DNA from 4 places in the Anaerotruncus rubiinfantis genome. Region 1 is predicted to be linked to each of the others. Evidence: predicted binding sites of a transcription regulator. Region 1 holds the regulator's gene; each other region holds the start of a gene.

Evidence for each region. The regulator LexA, encoded in region 1, represses DNA repair genes until DNA is damaged. The targets are predictions, from matches to a motif close to CNAACANNTGTTNG.
Region 2: the regulator LexA is predicted to act here: its motif matches at 2,311-2,324, upstream of BN4275_RS13795 (putative DNA modification/repair radical SAM protein).
Region 3: the regulator LexA is predicted to act here: its motif matches at 2,380-2,393, upstream of dinB (DNA polymerase IV).
Region 4: the regulator LexA is predicted to act here: its motif matches at 3,250-3,263, upstream of BN4275_RS14625 (four-carbon acid sugar kinase family protein).

The regions. Positions count from the first base shown of each region.
Region 1 covers NZ_FKLA01000009.1:179,606-184,615, forward strand. Annotated here, with positions in the region: gene BN4275_RS16995 (GmrSD restriction endonuclease domain-containing protein) at 1-106, shown strand, start outside; gene BN4275_RS06240 (heparan-alpha-glucosaminide N-acetyltransferase domain-containing protein) at 598-1,359, shown strand; gene BN4275_RS06245 (SH3 domain-containing protein) at 1,410-2,168, shown strand; gene lexA (transcriptional repressor LexA) at 2,447-3,019, shown strand; rRNA gene rrf (5S ribosomal RNA) at 3,056-3,172, opposite strand; tRNA gene BN4275_RS06260 (tRNA-Asn) at 3,176-3,251, opposite strand; rRNA gene rrf (5S ribosomal RNA) at 3,289-3,405, opposite strand; tRNA gene BN4275_RS06270 (tRNA-Glu) at 3,422-3,496, opposite strand; tRNA gene BN4275_RS06275 (tRNA-Lys) at 3,738-3,813, opposite strand; rRNA gene BN4275_RS06285 (23S ribosomal RNA) at 4,027-5,010, opposite strand, start outside.
Region 2 covers NZ_FKLA01000009.1:1,736,161-1,741,170, forward strand. Annotated here, with positions in the region: gene BN4275_RS13785 (OPT family oligopeptide transporter) at 1-739, opposite strand, end outside; gene BN4275_RS13790 (Sapep family Mn(2+)-dependent dipeptidase) at 873-2,141, opposite strand; gene BN4275_RS13795 (putative DNA modification/repair radical SAM protein) at 2,341-3,651, shown strand; gene BN4275_RS13800 (TIGR03915 family putative DNA repair protein) at 3,630-4,457, shown strand; gene BN4275_RS13805 (FeoA family protein) at 4,665-4,904, shown strand; partial or broken gene feoB (ferrous iron transport protein B) at 4,924-5,010, shown strand, end outside.
Region 3 covers NZ_FKLA01000009.1:845,592-850,601, reverse strand. Annotated here, with positions in the region: gene BN4275_RS09655 (4Fe-4S binding protein) at 132-332, shown strand; gene BN4275_RS09650 (hypothetical protein) at 329-898, shown strand; gene dinB (DNA polymerase IV) at 990-2,234, opposite strand; gene BN4275_RS09640 (YczE/YyaS/YitT family protein) at 2,404-3,087, shown strand; gene BN4275_RS09635 (GNAT family N-acetyltransferase) at 3,221-3,808, shown strand; gene BN4275_RS09630 (Mrp/NBP35 family ATP-binding protein) at 3,877-4,710, shown strand; gene rbr (rubrerythrin) at 4,798-5,010, shown strand, end outside.
Region 4 covers NZ_FKLA01000009.1:1,902,751-1,907,760, reverse strand. Annotated here, with positions in the region: gene BN4275_RS14645 (RluA family pseudouridine synthase) at 1-604, opposite strand, end outside; gene pyrE (orotate phosphoribosyltransferase) at 747-1,337, shown strand; gene BN4275_RS14635 (JAB domain-containing protein) at 1,376-2,062, shown strand; gene BN4275_RS14630 (DeoR/GlpR family DNA-binding transcription regulator) at 2,284-3,069, shown strand; gene BN4275_RS14625 (four-carbon acid sugar kinase family protein) at 3,296-4,531, shown strand; gene BN4275_RS14620 (class II aldolase/adducin family protein) at 4,545-5,010, shown strand, end outside.

The DNA of each region.
Region 1 (5,010 bases):
AAGAGACTTTTTAATCAAATGGTATGATGATGTAGACTTTACTAATAAATCCAATACAGATAGACGCGATATTTTTAATGATTTAATTTCGAAAAAGGCAAAATGACAAGAAAGGCATTGTATCCTCATTGGATACAATGCCTTTCTTTGCACCCTGTATGGCAGCTACCCTATTTCAGTTTGTTGTGATACTGTTTTATGAGTAGCTACCATTGGCCGTCCTTTTTTTACCAATGTAAAATTCCATAAAATTACTTTTGCCGGACGGCATCCTGTGGTATAATAGCCGCAGAGCGGCTATTATACCGGGTTTATGGCCAGGCAGATGCGTCGGCAAAGCCGGCTCCCTGCCCGATGGCCTATTATCCCACTGCGCGCTTCGCACTTGTGGTACAATCGCCGCAGAGCGGTTATTATACCGGTTTATGGCCAGGCAGATGCGTCGGCAAAGCCGACTCCCTGCCCGATGGCCTATTCTCCCAGCTTCTACGCAGGACGATCCGCGCCTTTGGCGCTGCCGCCTCTTTCCTGCCATAATCCCGTAAGTTTCCGGACAGGCAGATCCATATCCAGGCAAGATAAAGGAGTCAAACGCCAATGTATGAAAAACGCCCGAGCCGCCGTGTCGGCGCGCTCGACGAGCTGCGCGGCCTGCTGATCCTGCTGATGGTCTATTATCACGGCGCCTATGATGCGGCCGTAATCTTTGGGGCGGATTTCCCGTTCTTCTTCTCCAGGCCAATGCAGTGGCTGCAAACTTTTATCTCTTGTGGGTTCATTATTATCTCCGGGATGTCCGCCCGTTTTTCCCGCAACAACCTGCGCCGTGGTGTGCAGGTGCTGGGACTTGGGCTCCTGCTGACCGCCGCGACTCTTTTTGTGATGCCGGATCAGCGGGTGATGTTCGGTATCCTGCATTTTCTTGGAAGCGCGATGATCCTGTTCGCGCTCTTTGAAAAGCAGCTCGATAAAATCCCCACCGTCCTCGGCGCGCCGCTGTTTGTGGCCATCTTCATCCTGACTCTTTATGTTCCGCGTGGGATGCTCGGGTATCCGCCGTTCTGGACCCCGCTTCCGGACATGCTCTATCAAACTGGCTTTCTCTTTCCGCTGGGATTCCCGTCGGACGGATTTTTCTCCTCCGACTATTTCCCGCTTATCCCAAATCTATTCCTTTTCTTTGGCGCTACTTACCTTGGTGTCTACGCCAAAAACGGTCAGATTCCGGAATTTTGCTATCGGACCCGGTTTTCCTGGTTGGCATGGGTTGGACGGCACACGATCTGGGTCTATATGCTGCATCAGCCGATTGTGTATGCGTTTTTATGGATTTATTTCCGTCTGTTCCCAGCGGCCTAGCCATGCGGTTCCGCGGCAAAATCCAGTTTTTGAAAGGATGATGACCGGCTGTGCGTAAAGTCCTTCTGATCTGCTTATCCATCCTCTTGCTTTCCACAAGTGCCAGCGGCCGGATTGCCGCCGCGGAACCGGTTTTGATGCCCGGAATGTCCTGTCTCGCGCTCTATGAAGATTTTTCAAGCCGCTTGGCAAGCGGACAGATCATTCGCACCGAAATTGGGTTTGATTCCCTTTATGACTTTGTAAGTTACACCCAGGAGGAAATCTCCTTTCATAATAACGATAACGGCAAGTTGGAATTGACCTATCGGTCCCGGCAGCCGTTTGTATTCTGGCACTATCCGCAAGCGGATTATTATGATGGCAACAACTATTATTATTCCTACAACGGCGATTGGTTCATCGATCTGCACAACCGGTTCACCGAGCATCTGCGTCAGGATTTCATGGGTATTCCTACTTTCATCCTGGAGGATTATCCCATCGTGCGGGACGAGGTATTTTATCAGGACTTTTCCTTCTTTGGCTATCTGACCACACAGGCGCCTGGTTCTAACCGGCGGTATACGCTAACCGCAAAGATCAGCCTGGACGGAGACTTCGAATCGATCGGGATTACAATTTCGGAGCTTGACCAGAATGGTGAAACCCATTACCAGCATTATTATCGGATCGTCTACAGCGATGTCAATGCAGAGCTGAAAATTACGCCGCCTCCAGATTTGGATAAGGCGGGACTGGAGCTGCTGAAAGAAAATTTGGAAAAAGGAAAAGGACCGGATGCGGCACATCCGGTCCAATCTGTTTGAGGTGTGTTTTGAGGAGGGTAGAGATACTCAAAATGTTTGCGGCTTATCTTGAGTACAGTTTTATTATACCCCTTCTTTTCCAAAAGTTGTGAATGACTTGTGTCCTAATTTTAAAAAATTGTGCTATTTTCTCTGAATAAACTATTGATAGTGGAGAAATTTGTCTTTTCCTTCCGGCGCTTTTACGAACGTTTGTTTGTCATTCTCTTCAAAAAATGATATACTATTCTCAGAGACATTTGGAGCAACCACATAAAGGAGGGCGTCCCATGCGGGAACTGACCGAAAAAGAAGCCTCTATATTTGATCTGGTACGCCAGTCGATCGACTGCGGCGTAGTCCCAAGCGTGCGGGAAATTTGCACGCGCCTCGGGATTAAATCCACTTCCACCGTCCACCGCTACCTGAACAGCCTGGAGGAAAAGGGCTATATTCTGCGTGACCACAACCTCAACCGGTCAATCCGGTTGTCGAATGCCCAGGTGGCGCGCGTCCCGGTCGTTGGGGTGGTCACCGCCGGGCAGCCGATTCTTGCCGTCGAAGCAATTGAAGATTATATCCCTGTTTCGCTGCCGGGCGATGCGAAAGAGCTCTTTGCGCTTCGGGTGCGCGGGGAAAGCATGATCAACGCGGGCATCCTGGACGGCGATCTTGTGATTGCCCGCCGGTGTACCACCGCACATAACGGAGAAATTGTGATTGCGCTGATCGATGATGAAGCGACCGTCAAACGGTTTTACAAGGAGAATGGCGGTTATCGCCTGCAGCCGGAAAATGACACCATGCAGCCGATCCTGACCGACCATGTGGCGATTCTGGGGCGCGTAGTGGCTCTGCAGCGGGAGTACTGAAAAAAAGATCCCATCCTTACGGATGGGATCTTTTTATACTGGCATCGACCTATTTTCCCGGGACGTCACCATCCAAGTATCTTCGGCACCGCTGAGCTTAACTACTGTGTTCGGAATGGGAACAGGTGGGACCTCAGCGTCATAAACACCAGTAATTGGCTCCCCCTGTCTGGCTCGAACAGACGACCCTGCGGTTAACAGCCGCATGCTCTACCGACTGAGCTAAGGAGGAATATAAACCACAGCAGAGTCACCCCTGCTGTGGTCAGAGCTGGCATCGACCTATTTTTCCAGGGCGTCACCACCCAAGTATCTTCGGCACCGCTGAGCTTAACTACTGTGTTCGGAATGGGAACAGGTGGGACCTCAGCGTCATAAACACCAGCCAATATGCAATTAAAATGGTGACCCGTGCGGGAATCGAACCCGCGTTACCGGCGTGAGAGGCCGGTGTCTTAACCGCTTGACCAACGGGCCATGGACAGCCTTCCCAGCCCTGCTGGACCGGAGCGCCCTTCGGGCGACGGCTGTTCAAAAGGGGTTACATACCCCCCTTTGGATCCCCCGTTGGGTGTCGTCTGCGACGACCCGCCGCCTTCGGCCGCGGATTCGGGATAAGGTGTGCCTGCGGCACAGAATGCCTTCTAAAAGCTTCCTCTATCTATGCGGTGCTTTCCCCTTCCGGGCTTTCTGCCCTCCGGTCACACCTCTCACTTTCTGGTGCGCCATCAGGGACTCGAACCCGGGACCCGCTGATTAAGAGTCAGCTGCTCTACCAACTGAGCTAATGGCGCATATTGGCGGCCTTCCCAGACTCTGTCCGGAGCGGCTTCGCCGACGGCCGCTCAAAGGGTTCCACCCTTTGGATCCTGGCTTGTGTCGTCTGCGACGACCCATGGCCTTTGGCCATGGATTTGGAATTCGGTGTGCTGCGCACATCCTTCGTGCGCCCCGCACCCTCAAAATCGAACAATGAAAACTTCATACCCTGCGAGACCAAAATTCGCTTGGTCAAGCCCTCGACCGATTAGTATCACCTTGCTGCACGTGTCGCCACGCTTCCACATGTGACCTATCAACCTTGTAGTCTTCAAGGGGTCTTACCTGGTTATCCAGTGGGATATCTTATCTTAAGGCCGGCTTCACGCTTAGATGCCTTCAGCGTTTATCCGATCCGCACTTAGCTGCCCAGCTGTGCCGTTGGCACGACAACTGGTGCACCAGAGGTGCGTCCATCCCGGTCCTCTCGTACTAGGGACAGCTCCTTTCAAATATCCTGCGCCCACGACAGATAGGGACCGAACTGTCTCACGACGTTCTGAACCCAGCTCGCGTACCGCTTTAATTGGCGAACAGCCAAACCCTTGGGACCGAATACAGCCCCAGGATGCGATGAGCCGACATCGAGGTGCCAAACCTCCCCGACGATGTGGACTCTTGGGGGAGATCAGCCTGTTATCCCCAGGGTAGCTTTTATCCGTTGAGCGATGGCATTTCCACTCACATACCACCGGATCACTAACTCCAACTTTCGTTACTGCTCGAGATGTCTCTCTCGCAGTTAGGCTGGCTTACGCGTTTACACTCAAAAGCATGGTTTCCGTCCATGCTGAGCCAACCTTTGAGCGCCTCCGTTACTCTTTAGGAGGCGACCGCCCCAGTCAAACTGCCCACCTAACAATGTCCCCCGACCGGATTCACGGCCGCAGGTTAGAATTTCAGTACCTCAAGAGTGGTATCCCAACGGTGACTCCACCTGAACTGGCGTCCAGGTTTCTCAGTCTCCCACCTATCCTGTACATGAAATACCGAAATCCAATATTAAGCTACAGTAAAGCTCCATGGGGTCTTTCCGTCTTGTCGCGGGTAACCGGCATCTTCACCGGTACTACAATTTCGCCGGGCGGGCTGTTGAGACAGTGTCCAGATCGTTACACCATTCGTGCGGGTCAGAACTTACCTGACAAGGAATTTCGCTACCTTAGGACCGT
Region 2 (5,010 bases), 1.6 Mb from region 1:
ACATGCTGGCCGGGAAAATGACCGTATCCCCGCCGAACAGCGAGATGAGCGGCATAATGATGAGCCAGCTGAGTATGCCGCCCGAAAATATGTAGGAGGAAACCTTCGGGCCGCAGATATAACCAACGCCAAGCAGCGCGGGCATCACGTCGACGCCGACGGCAGCGCCTTTATATCGGACGGTGCTTTCAAAATAGACGCGGCTCGGGAAGATATTGAGTCCATCGGCAAACAGCTTGTAAAGCGCGCCGATCCCCATGCCGGCAAAAACAGTGGAGGCTTTCGATCCGCCTTCCTCGCCAGCGAGCAGCACTTCGGAGCAGGCGGTGCCTTCCGGGTAAGGGAGCACGCCATGGTCGCGTACGATGAGCGCGCGACGCAGCGGGATCATGAACAGCACGCCCAGCACACCGCCGGAAAGCGCGATCAGAAAAATACCGATCTGGGATGGCCCCACATCATAGCCCCATTCGTTCATCCACATGAACAGGGCGGGGAGGGTGAAGATCGCGCCCGCCGCGACTGATTCGCCAGCCGAGCCGATCGTCTGAACCATGTTATTCTCAAGGATCGAGTCCTTTTTCATGATACCCCGCAACACGCCCATCGAGATGACCGCCGCGGGGATCGAAGCGGCGACGGTGATGCCGACACGCAGGCCGAGATAGGCATTCGCGGCGCCGAACACGACAGCGAGCAGGCAGCCAAGCAGCACCGATGTGAAGGTAAACTCGGGCATGACCTTCTCAGCCGGAACAAAAGGTTTGAATTCGTTTTCATTTTTCAGGAAAATCAGTTTTCCCTGGTTTTCATTCTTCAACGGGTACACATCCTCATAATTACGATATCGCGCCGGAAAACGGCGCAGGGCGCTATTGCGCCAGAGCGATCACGGCATTCGCCATGATCGTAAGATTTTTCTGCATCGAAGAGAGTTTCCATCGCTCGTTGGTCTGGTGGTAGGTGATCTCGTCGCCGGGCAGAAGAGCGCCGAACGAAACCGCATTCGGGAAGGCACGCGCATAGGTTCCGCCGCCGGTCATCGCGGGCGGATCGTCATAACCGGTGCAGGCGTGATAGACCTCCTGCAATTTTTGCACGAGGTCGGAATCCCGCTTTACATAAAGCGGTGGGGTGCAGCTCGTTTCCTCCACAGAGAATCCGAGCGGCGCAACCGCTCTGGCGATCGCTTCCAGTACCCGTTCGGTTCCCACCGTGACCGGTACGCGGATGTCGCAGGAAAGCTCGGCGGAGGTTTCGTCAACCTTTGCAATCGATGGGTTGATGGTGAGCCTGCCGGAAGCTTCGTCCTCAAAATCGATGCCGAGCGAACCGGCGTCCGCCATTGCACAAAGATCGATAAACGGATGTTTGACCCCGTTTTCAGAAAGATTTCTACAAAGCTTTAAGAGCGCGTTGTCACCTTTATGGGGTTCCATCGCATGGGCGGCCCTGCCTTCCGCGGTGTAGAGGACGCCGTCCGTGCGCGCCGAAGCGAACGCGGGCACGACGTTGATCGCCTTTCCGCAGGACAAAGTAAGCGGCATGATCCCCGCGCCGAGTGTGCGGAAGATCCGCACGCGCAGAATTCCTTTCTCCGCGTAAGTGGTCGGATAGGCTGCGTCGGGCGTAAAGGCGCAGGCCGGGATTTCTTCGGTCTGCTTATAGCGCTCCATACAGCGCCATGCGCCGCCTTCTTCGTCGCCGCCAAGGATGAGCCGGACACGTTTTGTGAGCTTTATGCCGCTGTCCGCGACCGCTTTCATTGCGTAGAGCGCGAGCAGAGCCGGGCCTTTGTCGTCGCTCACGCCGCGGCCGTAGATGCAGCCGTCAATGAGCGTGGCGCCGAATGGTTCGGCTGCCCAGCCGTCATCGACCGAGACGGTGTCGAGATGCGCGAGAATGCCGGCCATTTCGTCCCCTTCACCCATCTCAATCCAGCAGCAGTAGCCATCAACATTTTTGGTCCTGAAACCAAAACGGGTTCCGATTGCCATCATATAATCGATGGCGCGGGAAACCCCTTCGCCGAGCGGCGCAAAAGGGGAAACCGGGCCGCAGTCGCCGTTGACGCTCCTGATCCGCAGAAGGCCCGCCAGATCCTGCAGAAAAGCCTGTTCGTCAAGTGTGAATTGCTTCATGATTTTGCTCCCTTTTTCGATGTTCGCTTTGTTTAGAGACAATAAAGTTCCATGATCATTATATTGCCTCCAAAAACGTTTGTAAACCCTAAAGACGCGAAAAAACTTCCCAGCGGCCATTTCCGTGAAGATCGTTGACAGGACAGCGGGTTCGTGATAAACTGTAAAAAGAACAAATGTTCTTTTGGAGGCGGATACCATGGAGCTTATGGATAAACTGGAAATTCTGTCGGATGCGGCAAAGTATGATGTCGCATGCACCTCGAGCGGCGTTGACCGGCCTGCGCAGAAGGGCGGCATCGGCTCCTGTGTCAAGGCCGGCATCTGTCACAGCTTTGCTGCGGACGGCCGCTGCATCTCGCTGCTCAAGGTTCTGATGACCAACAGCTGCATCTATGACTGCAGATATTGCGTCAACCGCCGCTCGAACGATACACGCCGGGCGGTTTTCTCACCGCGCGAGCTTGCGGAGCTTACCATCCAGTTTTACCGCCGCAACTATATCGAAGGCCTGTTCCTATCCTCCGGCGTTCTGAAAAGCCCGGATTACACCTGTGAACAGATGATCCTTGCGCTGGAGCTTCTGCGCAATGAATACCGCTTTGGCGGTTATATCCACGTCAAGGCGATTCCCGGCGCGGATGACGCGCTCATCACCCGCCTGGGGATGCTGGCCGACCGCATGAGCATCAATATCGAGCTGCCGAGCCAGAAGAGTCTTGCGCTTCTCGCGCCGGACAAGTCGAAAAACTCGATCTTGGGCCCGATGGGTTTTATCCGCGACGGCATCAAACAGAACAGTACTGACCTCGTCCGTTACCGCCACGCGCCGAAGTTCGCGCCTGCCGGTCAGAGCACCCAGATGATTATCGGAGCGACTCCGGATACCGACTACCAGATTTTGAACCTTACCCAGGGGCTTTACAAGAAATACAGCCTCAAGCGGGTGTTCTTTTCGGCCTATATGCCAGTGCAGGCGGACAGCCTTCTGCCCGCGATCGATACAAAACCGCCGCTTCTGCGGGAACATCGGCTCTATCAGGCCGACTGGCTGCTGCGCTTCTATGGGTTCGACGCGTCTGAACTGCTCGATGAGCAGCATCAGAGCTTTAATCCCCTGGTAGACCCGAAATGCAACTGGGCGATCAACCATATGGAACAGTTCCCGGTGGAGGTGAATACCGCGCCGTACGAAATGCTGCTGCGGGTCCCGGGCATCGGCGTGAAGAGCGCCCAACGGATTCTCGCGGCGCGCCGGAACAGCGCGCTCGATTTCGACGGGCTCAAAAAAATCGGCGTGGTATTAAAACGCGCGCAGTATTTCCTGCTCTGCCGCGGGAAGATGGCTGAGGGGCTCAAGGTCACGCCTGACGGGGTTTTGCGGGCGCTCATCTCCGAACGTGACTTCGAGCGTGCCCGTTTGCCGGAGGAAGCCCCGCAGCAGCTTTCGCTTTTTGACCGCAGCCCGACGAAGGAGGATTTTGCCCAATGCCTGACCGGACAGATTTAGCTTACAGCTTTGACGGAACCTTTGCCGGGGTTCTGTGCTGTATCTTCGACAGCTACACCCGCCATGAAATCCCGGCGGCAATCCTGCTGGACGGCGAGCCTTCCCTCTACCCGGTGCATTCGGTCATGACCGACCAGGCGCATGCCGCGCGGGTCTGGAAATCGCTTCTCAAGATCGGCGGGGAGGTGCCGTGGTGGACGTCCGACGCTTGGCTTTCCGGCGCGGACGGACGGGAAGAGGCGATCTGCGCTTTCGTACGCCGCGCCTATCAGTGCGGCGTACGGGTGACCGGTATGTACGCCGACCCGGCGGTGGACCGGATTTTTAAGCTTTCACGTGCGGTGCGCAACGAAGCGCATTATTATAAAGAATTCCTGCGCTTTTCGGATTATAACGGGGCGCTGGTGTCGGAAATCGAACCGAAGGCGATGGTGCTGCCGCATATCCGGCGGCACTATGCTGAGCGCCTGCCGGAAGAGACCTTCCTTATCTTCGACCGAACGCACGGACAGGCGCTGTTTTATCGTCCCTATGAGGCTGTGATCCAAGAAGTGGAGGATCTGGAGCTTCCGCCCGCAGACGAAACTGAACAGGCATTCCGAAAACTCTGGAGGCATTATTATGACACCATCGGCGTCGAAGGCCGTTATAATCCCGAATGCCGCCGCAACCACATGCCAAAGCATTTCTGGAAACACATGACCGAGATGTACGACAAGCGAGGGCTGCCGGAAAGTCCGCGCGCACCAAGGCCGCTGGAAGGGACAATGCTGCGCGGGCTTCCAGAGAAAGGGCGGGCCAAATGAATTTCTGCACCGTCCGGATTGCCAAAAATAAAAGATCACTGTGAAAACCGCGTGGCTGATGCCTTCGAGCCACGCGGTTTCTGCACACAGGCGTTTTAATAGGGCGGTTATTGGCAGGGCGGAATGACAGTGTCAATCCCGCCTCCGGCTGAATAGCTTACTAAGGGGTAATACATCCCGAAAAATTTACGAGTGGAGATTATGACAATGAATCAAGATATGATACCGCTGAGTGCTGTCCCAGAAGGCAGCGTGGCAAAAGTGATCAATCTTTTTACAACAGGAAGCATGCGCCGCCGCCTGCAGGATATCGGCCTGATTGAGGGAACGGATGTGGAATGCCTGCAGAAAAGCCCCTCGGGCGACCCAGTCGCATATTACATTCGCGGGGCTGTGATTGCGCTGCGTTCGGAGGATTCCAGAAACATATTGGTTCAGTATCACTAACGCATGAGGGGGAATTACAGTGGGATTGACATCCTTTTCCACCGGCAAACATGCGGTGGACGGCGAATTCATCATTGACAGAAGAGAAGGGCAGCGTGTGATTGCC
Region 3 (5,010 bases), 670 kb from region 1:
CTATAAAAAGCGGCCCGCTTCAGATTAGATCTCCGAAGCGGGCCGCTCCTCATTTCTGTGACCTGGTCACAGAAATGAGGGCATAGGCTGTGGTATGCTGGTTTCAGCATAAAGAAAAGGGGAGTCATCTCATGGCAAAACGGCTGGCCAATATCAATCCGGATCGGTGCGTAGCCTGCGGCGCCTGCATCAAAATCTGCCCGTGCGCGTCCCTTTCGGTTCCGCGCGGCATCGTCGCCACAATCAGTGAAGCGCTCTGTATCGGGTGCGGCAGGTGCGCCAAAATCTGTCCTGCCGGGGCAATCGCTGTCAAGGAGGTGGAAACCGCGTGAAAAAATCCAAAAAATGGTACGATTTTCTCTGGGTCGCATCTGCCGTTTATCTGGCGCTCGGGTTTTTCAACATCCTGTTCGCGTGGCTGGGAATGATCTGTTTTCTGGTGCCGCTTGGCTTCGCGGTTTTCGGCGGTTCAAAAGGGTACTGCAATCGTTACTGCGGGCGCGGCCAGCTCTTCGAACTGCTTGGCAGCCGCCTGTCCCGCAACCGCCCCACCCCCGGCTGGATCGGAGCCAAATGGTGGCGCTACGGCTTTTTGACTTTTTTCCTTTTGATGTTTATCAACATGCTTTTTTCCACCTGGCTGGTATTTTCAGGCAGCCGGAACCTGCATGAAACGGTCACCCTGCTCTGGACCTTCCGGCTGCCCTGGCATTTTGCCTACCAGGGAACTGCGGTCACACCGTGGGTGGCGCAGTTCGCTTTTGGTTTTTACAGCTTGATGCTCACCTCCACCATCCTCGGGATGGTAAGCATGCTGCTCTGGAAACCGCGCTCCTGGTGCGTCTGGTGTCCGATGGGCACGATGACGCAGGCCATCTGCAAGCTGAAAAGACACTGAAGCGGCTGAATAACCGCAACCTGCAAAGCGTCTTGGGAAACGGCTGTCCCGCCGTTTCCCAAGACGCTTTTTCGGCCCATCGATCCCGCGGTCAGGGGCCCTTGTATCCCTCCGGCAGCTCCCGGTGCCGGTCGATCCCCAGATCGTTGCCGAGTACCCCGGCCCGGCTGATCGCGCTCTTACCGAATTTGTCACGGATACCATCCACCGCGTTCTCCAGCTTTTCCTGCTTTTCGCGTGCCTGCTCATCCTGCTGCGGAGTGAAAAAGCTCAGCTGTTCGGTTTCCAACCCATCCTCCACCAGATTTGCGGCGGTGATGGTCAGCATCCGGATCGGTCTGCGCAGATCCCACGACTCCCGGACAATCGCAAGCGCCGCGTCGGACAGTTCTTTGCCCAGATGACTTGCCTTTTCAAGCGGACGCTGCCGGGTGATTGTTTTAAAATCCGGGTCGCGGATGGTCACCACCACCGTCCTGCATTTCATGCCGTGGCGCCGCAGCCGGGCGGCAACCTCATCTGCCAGCGTGAGTACGCCAAGCCGGATATCTGCCATCCCGTGCAGGTTGCGCTTATAAGTCATGCCGTTTCCGACCGATTTCATCTCCCGCGCTTCATCCGCCGGGCGCACCGGGCTGTCCTCCAACCCACAGGCATAGTCGTGCAGTGTCTCACCCATCTTCCCAAGGCGTTTTGAAAGCGCCTCCCGGTCGGCTTTCGCCAGTTCCCCAATTGTGGTGATGCCAACCTGCCGGAGGATCTGCGCCGCAGCTTTTCCCACATAGAGCAGATCGGTCACTGGCAGCGGCCAAACGATCTCCCGGAAATTCTCCCGGCTGATAATGGTGGTGGCGTCCGGCTTTTTGTAATCGCTGCCGAGTTTGGCGAATATCTTATTGAAGCTGACCCCGACCGACACCGTGAGACCAAGTTCGGCGCGCACCACCCGCCGGATCTCATCCGCGATGGTTTTGCCGTCCCCGAAAAGCCCGCGGCTGCCGGTCACATCCAGCCAGCTCTCATCAATGCCGAACGGCTCGATCTGATCGGTATAGCGCGCATAGATCGCGTTGACCAGCCGTGAATATTTCTGATACTGATCCCGATGAGGCGCCACCAGCGTAAGGCCTGGACATTTGCGCCTGGCCTGCCAGACCGTTTCGGCGGTTTGAATCTGATAACGCTTGGCCAGCTCGTTTTTGGCCAGGATGATCCCATGGCGGCTTTCCGGGTCTCCGCAGACCGCCATCGGGGTCTCGCGCAATTCGGGACGCAGGATACATTCCACCGATGCGTAAAAGCCGTTGCAGTCGCAGTGCAAAATGGTCCGATCCATCCCGCGCCTCCTTTCCATCCGTTTGACATTCGCAATTTCATTAAAATTTTTTCGGTTTTTTTGGTCATTATTTCGTTGCTATTTTCTGCTTTGGCGTGGTAAAATAAAGACGGACAAGTTTAATAAAAATATTTTTTAGAGATAAAAAACATTAGTTAGTGGTGTTGAAATGCTTCGTTCCCAGCTTTTCCGTCGTTATGCCGTCTTTTTCGCCGGGCTTTATTTCTGCGCGGCCGGCGTCGCGCTGGTCACCCGCGCGGGGCTCGGCACCTCCCCGATTTCCTCGCTCGCCTATGTGCTCACCTTTCTCTTCCCGCTGTCGCTTGGCACCTTCACCCTGCTCACCAACATCGTGATGCTTGGCGTGCAGGCGGCGATCCTCCGGCGGGATTTCGAGCTGACCCAGCTGCTGCAGCTTCCCGCGACGCTCGTATTCAGCGCCGGGATCGATCTGAATATGTATTTTCTGCGCGCAGTCCCTCTGCCAAATTATCTGTCCCAAATCGCAATGCTTCTGCTCGGATGTGCGGCGCTGGGGTTCGGTGTGGCGGTTGAGGTGGTCGCGGACGCGCTCATCCTCCCGGCGGACGGGATGGCCAAGGCGATTTCTCAAAAGTGGGGCGTCGCGTTCGGCAAGGCGAAAACCGGCTGCGATGTCACGCTTGTGATCCTGGCGATCCTCATTTCGCTTCTGGCGATGCATCATATTTCGGGCGTGCGGGAAGGCACGCTGGTCGCCGCTCTGACAGTGGGGACCTGTGCGGGCTGGTTCAAAAAGCATCTCATCTGTCTGTGCTGTGAACGCTGGCGGCTCTTTCCGGCCGCCCCGGCGGCACAGCCCGATCCTTCCTGAGCGTTCCCTTCTATTTTATCAGTACGGCGTGAAATGTGCAATCATTTCACGCCTTCTCTTTTCCCATGCGCGCCTTGTCAAGACCGCCGCTTCGTGTTAAGATAAAAGCCAGAAATCTCCAGGAGGAATTCTCATGAAAATCCGGTTTGCCGCCCCCGATGACGCCGCGGCATTGCTGCGCATCTATGCGCAGTATATCGAAACCACAATCACCTTTGAATACACCCTCCCCACCGAGCAGGCGTTTTCCGAGCGGATTGCATCCATTTCCAGCGTATATCCTTACCTGGTCTGCGAGGAAGGCGGGCGGGCCGTCGGATATGCTTACGCCCACCGGCAGATGGAGCGGGAAGCATACCAGTGGAACGCCGAACTTTCGATCTACCTTGACCCGTCCGTCACATCAAAAGGACTCGGTCGGAAATTATATGGGGTTTTAATGGAAGTTTTGAAGCTGCAGAATATCAAAACGGTTTACGGTGTGGTCACCCAGCCAAACCTGAAAAGCGAAAAGCTGCATCTCTCGATGGGCTTTACCCGGGCTGGTTTTTTCCGGAACACGGGCTTCAAGTGCGGTGCATGGCGCGACGTTGTCTGGTTTGAAAAGCAGATCGCGCCATATGAACCACAGCCTGAACCCATCCGCCCCATCCGGGAGCTCCCGCGCGAAACGCTGGAAGCAATCCTGCAACCGCATTGTGAAGGCCGATTTTCGATTTGACAAACCGTCCAGGGCGCAATATACTAATATTCGTGTGGATAATACTCCAAAAGGAGATGTACTGTTAAATGAGCGAATGTAACCACAATTGTGAATCCTGCAGCCAAAACTGCAGCGAGCGGCAGATGAAGCCGGAGGATTTCCTCGAAAAGCCCCATGAACTGAGCTGTATCCGCAAGGTAATTGGCGTGGTGAGCGGTAAGGGCGGCGTCGGCAAGTCCCTTGTCACCTCGATGCTCGCGGTGCTCCTCAACCGCCGCGGCTACAACACCGCAATCATGGACGCGGATATCACCGGCCCGTCGATCCCCAAGGCGTTCGGCCTGCATGAACGCGCCGAAGGCGGTCCGGAGGGGATCTACCCGGTCAAGAGCAAAACCGGCATCGACGTTATCTCGATCAATCTGCTGCTTGAGAACGAGAGCGATCCTGTCATCTGGCGCGGTCCGGCCATTGCCGGCGTGGTCAAACAGTTCTGGACCGATGTGATCTGGAACGATGTGGATTACCTGTTTGTTGATATGCCGCCCGGAACCGGAGATGTGCCGCTCACCGTTTTCCAGTCGATCCCGCTCGATGGGATCATTGTGGTGGCCTCCCCGCAGGAACTGGTTTCGATGATCGTGGAAAAGGCGGTCAAGATGGCCGACATGATGAAAATCCCGATTCTCGGTATTGTGGAAAATATGAGCTATGTCGAGTGTCCCGACTGCGGCAAAAAGATTCAGATTTTCGGCGAGAGCCACATCGATGCAATCGCCGCGCAGCATGGGCTCAAGGTGCTTGCGAAGCTGCCGATCAATCCCGACATCGCACAGGTCGTGGATAAAGGCGTTGTCGAGCTGTTTGAAGGCGACTGGATGGACGGAGCCGCCGACGCTGTGGAAAATTTGCAGGAATAACGGTAAAAAAAACCCGCTTCATTGTATGAAGCGGGTTTTTTTGGGCGAAACTATCCATAAAGATTCTGACAAAGGAGTTTTATGGATATGAAAGTTCTCAAAGGTTCCAAAACCGAAGCCAATCTGCTTGCCGCGTTTGCCGGCGAAAGCCAGGCCCGCAACAAATACACCTTCTATGCTGCCAAAGCCAAACAGGATGGTTTTGAACAGATCGGCCGCATTTTCGAGGAGACCGCGAATAATGAAAAGGAACACGCTGAAATCTGGTTCAAGCTGGTGCATGAAAGCATGCCCGCCACC
Region 4 (5,010 bases), 1.7 Mb from region 1:
TTTCGTCCTTGACCAGGAAGCCCTTGAGCGTGTCAGCCGGCTTTTGCATCTGCCCATGCACAATGCAAAGATATTGCTTTTCAATCTCCCGCTCCTTGATCTTCTCATTCAGGATGCGAAGCGCGGCGGCGTTTTTGGCCGCGATCACAATCCCGCCGGTATTGCGGTCAATCCGATTGCACAGGGAAGGAACGAAGCTCTGTTCCAGATCAGGATCGTATTCGCCCTTCTCATAAAGATAATGCAGGATGCGGTTGATCAGCGTATCGATTTGGTGCTGATCGTCCTCATGGACAATCAGACCGGGCTTTTTGTCTGCGAGCAGGATGTTTTCGTCCTCATAGATCACCGTCAAGGAAGTGGGTGCGAACAGGAAGAGCCGATCCTCTTTCTGTGGGACGAAAAACTCATCGTTGATGTAAAGTTGCAATGTATCCCCGGCGGCAAGACGGGTGGAGATTTCACAGCGTTTGCCATTGAGCTTGATTCGCTTCAGGCGGATGTATTTATAGAGCAGCGCCTGCGGGAGCAGGGGGACGGCCTTGGTGAGAAACTTGTCCAAACGCTGCCCAGCGTCATTTTGCTTGATTAGAAATTCTTTCATAATATCCTCCATCGGCATCTTGGCTGAAAATAATTATAACACAGGAGTGGATATTTCAATAGAGACTATTTGCAAATAAGGCGGATTTTGGTATAATAATTTGGAATCCATCGATTATTGCAACAGAGAGGAAGTTGAAAGCGTGATCACACGGGAACGGGTAGAAGCAATTCTGAAGGAATCCGGCGTACTTTTGGAGGGACATTTTTTGCTGACCTCAGGACGGCATTCCAACAAATATATGCAGTGTGCGAAGATTTTCCGACACACAAAATACAGTGAGGAACTCTGTGCGGCGCTGGCTGAACTGTACAAAGATGAAAAGATCGACGTGGTCATTGGGCCTGCAATGGGCGCCGTCCAGATGGCTTATGAAGTCAGCCGCCACGTTGGCTGTGAAAACTTCTTTACCGAGCGTGTTGACGGCAAAATGGAGCTGCGCCGCGGCTTTGCAATCACGCCTGGCATGCGTTGCCTGATTGTGGAGGACGTTGTCACCACGGGCGGTTCGGTCAAAGAGGTGATCGAGCTGGTCAAGGCGGCGGGCGGCGTTGTGGTTGGTGTTGGTTCAATCGTGGACCGCAGCAACGGGCAGGTCGATTTTGGCGTACCGTTCAAAGCGGTCTATCCGACTGAAGTCGTTTCCTGGGAGGCGGACGAATGCCCGCTTTGCAGGGAAGGAAAGCTTCCGGCTGTGAAACCCGGCAGCAGGAAAGCCCCGGGGGCGAAATAAACAGCCTGACAAAATGAACGGACAACGGTGGTGAGCGGATGCCTGGCTTGCATGACGGACACAGACAACGGCTAAAAGACCGGTTCCTGCGGGACAGTTTGGATAATTTTGAGCCGCATAACGTGCTGGAGCTTCTGCTTTTTTATGCGATCCCGCAGCGGGATACAAATGAACTGGCACACCGGTTGATCCGTGAATTCGGTTCGCTTTCCGGTGTGTTCAATGCGGACTTTGGCGATCTTTGCAAAGTGAAGGGGATCAGCGCCAACACCGCGACGCTTCTCAAGTTGATTCCGGATCTTTCCAGAAGATATCTTGACGATTTCGATCAGAAAGGTCTTGTGCTCACCAGTATAGAAGCGATCGGGACGTTTTTACAGCCAAAATTTGTCGGCCGCACGAAGGAGCAGATTTTTTTGCTTTGCCTCGATAGCAAGGGAAGCGTGGTTTATGCCGACTTTGTGATTGAGGGCAGCATCAATTCCGCGCCGATGTATACCCGCAACATTCTGGAGATTGCGATGCGTACCCAGGCGGTTTCGGTGATTCTGGCGCACAACCATCCAAATGGGATTGCTGTTCCGTCAAATGCGGATATGGCCTCGACCAAGGCGGTATATGATGCGCTGGCAGTGGCGAAAATCCGGTTGCTCGACCACTTTATTTTTGCAGGTTCGGATTATGTTTCCCTGCGAGATTCCGGATATTTTTCCTTTGAAGGATGAAGGTCCTCCGCGTTTGACACGCGGAGGATTTTTTCCATCTCTTTTTCCAACCGATTTCGCATTTGCGGATGTGGACATAATGGGGTATAATAGCTGCGAAGCTTGGCGGTGAGAAATGAGCATTTAAAACAAAAGAAGTTATTCAAAAAAGATGTTGTTTCTGTATTCATTTTCCGTTATAATATCAATCAAACAATAAATAGTGGGATGAAGGCGCAAAAATGAACAACAAGAATATCCGGATGCAAAAGATCATCGAGCTGCTCGACGAGAATAAAACAATGTCGGTGAAAGAACTGGCCGAGACCTTTGAGGTTTCGGAGATGACGATTCGGCGCGATCTGGAACAGCTTCGAAAAAACAATGCGGTTGAGCGCAGCTATGGCCGCGCGACGCTGCAAAACTATAAGAAGGTTCAGATTGAAAGCGGCGGATTTTACGACATCGCTTATGAACAGATCCGCAACTTGAAGGAGAAGGAAAGTATCGCGCGGTATGCCGCATCGCTTGTCGATCCGCACGATATTCTGATTGTGGACAGCGGCACAACAAACACACAGCTCGCAAAGCATCTGGTCGACAAGGAAAAGATCACGGTTCTTTGCTATAATTTTAATATTCTTAATGAGCTGCGCCGCGCCAGCGATATAAATTTGATCTTTGCGGGAGGGTATTACCATCCGGAGGACCAGATGTTTACCTCCAAGGAAAATGTCGAGTTCATCCGTAGTATCCGCGCAAATAAGATGTTTTTGTCCGCATCCGGATTTCATGAAACGCTGGGGGTCACCTGTATCCATTCACACGAGGTGGACAACAAGCGCGCCGCAATTGCATCTTCGGCGGTGTGCATCCTGCTGATGGATTCGAGTAAGTTCGGCAAGGTGCAGGCGTCGTTCATTGCATCGCTTGATGAAATCGATGCAATTGTCACCGATGCAGGCATTCCACAGGAATGGCGGCGAATGCTGGAAGAAAAAGGAATTGAATTGCATATCGCACGGTAATTTGTCTTTATATAAATGTTTGATCGAACTATAAACGTGTTGAAAATATAGGGAAGCAATAAAATTAAAGATTGATAATTGTGAAAACGGCCAATTCGGCCGTTTTTTTATTGACCAAAAGCAGTGTTAATGTTATTATTAAATCAAACAATGAACAGTGATTATAAAAATATGTTTATTCGAACATTTTTTCATATTTTTCAGGACACTTGGGGGAAAGACGAATATGGTTTACCTGACAATGATAACCGACGATCTGAGCGGTGCTGCTGACTCCGGCAGTTACTATACGGAACGCGGTCAGGAGCTCACGATCTTCACAAACGCAGAGGAAGAGATTGCGCGGAGGGGTGGGGAAATCGTCGCGGTCAACCTTTCTTCGCGAAACACAGACGGCGCGGTCGCCAAAGAACGGCACTATTCTGTCTGTGAGAAAATCCAGAGGCTTGGTCCACAGATGTTCATGAAAAAGATTGGAACCGGATTCCGCGGGAACGATGCCTACGAGCTGGAAGGGCTTTTGGAGGCGATGCCCGATTACCGCTGCTTCATTGTGGACAATGCCCCGGATCTCGGTACATTCACGCTGTACGGCAACCAGTACTGCGAAGGCGAGATCCTGCACAAATCCCTCTACGCAAAAGATCCTGTGATGCCGCCCACCAAATCCTATATTCCCGAAATCCTCGAAGAGCACACGCGCTTTTCGGTCGGGCTGGTGGATATCGACGCGCTCAAGGGAGGCATGCTCGCGCAAAAGACCGCGGAACAGGTTGCGGCGGATCATCGCATCATTGTTTTTGACGCGGTCACCCGGGAGGATACTTTAAATATCCTGCAAACGCTGGTGCCGCTTTATCCGCAGGTGTTCTGGACCGGCTCACTGGGGCTGGCGGATGGGCTTGCAACCTATCTGTACGGCGCTCCCCAGCCGCATGTTTTTCAAAAACGGCGGGTAAAAAGCCTCTGCTTTTGTGCCTCGGCATACGATATGGCCCAAAAACAGGTGACCAAATCCCACGAGAATGGGCTGCTTATTTCCGAACTGAACATAGATGCCCTGCTCGACGGGGACGAAACGGCTAAGGACCGGGCAGTTGCCGATTGTCTTGCAAAAAACCGGCAGGGCAGCGTCATCTTCATACCGCGTGTGGAACAGTATTCCTACAAACCCGGCGTCAGCAAAAAGATTATGGAATACATGGGCGAATGCGCGGAAAGGATCTGTGCGAACGCTGTGTTTGACCGCGTCGCGGTCATCGGCGGCGAAACCGCGCAGTCGATCTTTGCGCGTCTCAAGGTCGGCCGGATGCGGCTGACTGGAAAGCTGGAACCGGGCGTTGCCGAGGGGGAAATCCTTGATGGGACACTCGCAGGGAAAGAATTTGCAATAAAGGGCGGCAGCGTCGGAAGTATCGATTCACTTGAAAAGATGCTTTGCAATTGGGAGCCGCAGGAATAGGAGAGGTTTGCTTATGTGGGAGTTTGAATTGGACTATCCCAGACAATTGAAAGAAGTGTGCGAATATTCCAGGCTGGTTTATGAGCGCGGACTTGTTTCTGCCGAAGGCGGCAATATCAGCGCCCGGTGCGGCGAAAACTTTTTGATCACCGGCACCAATGTCGCGCTTCGGTCGGCCGATCGGGAAGGGGTGGTGTTTTGTGGGCCGGACGGCAGCCCGCTCGCGGGCCGGGAAGGGCTGCGGCCCTCAAAAGAGACCCCGTTTCACAAAAGTGTCTACCGTTATCGACCGGAGGTCAACTTTATTATCCATGCCCATCCAAGCAGCAGTGTCGCATTTACCCTGCTCAATAAGGAACTGCCGATGCTCACCGATTCGGCACAGATGAAGCTTGTGCGGGTTCCGACCATTCCGGAAGCCTGGCCAGGGACCCCGGAGCTGGCTGCAAACGTCGAAAAAGCGGTTCGCGAAAATCCGG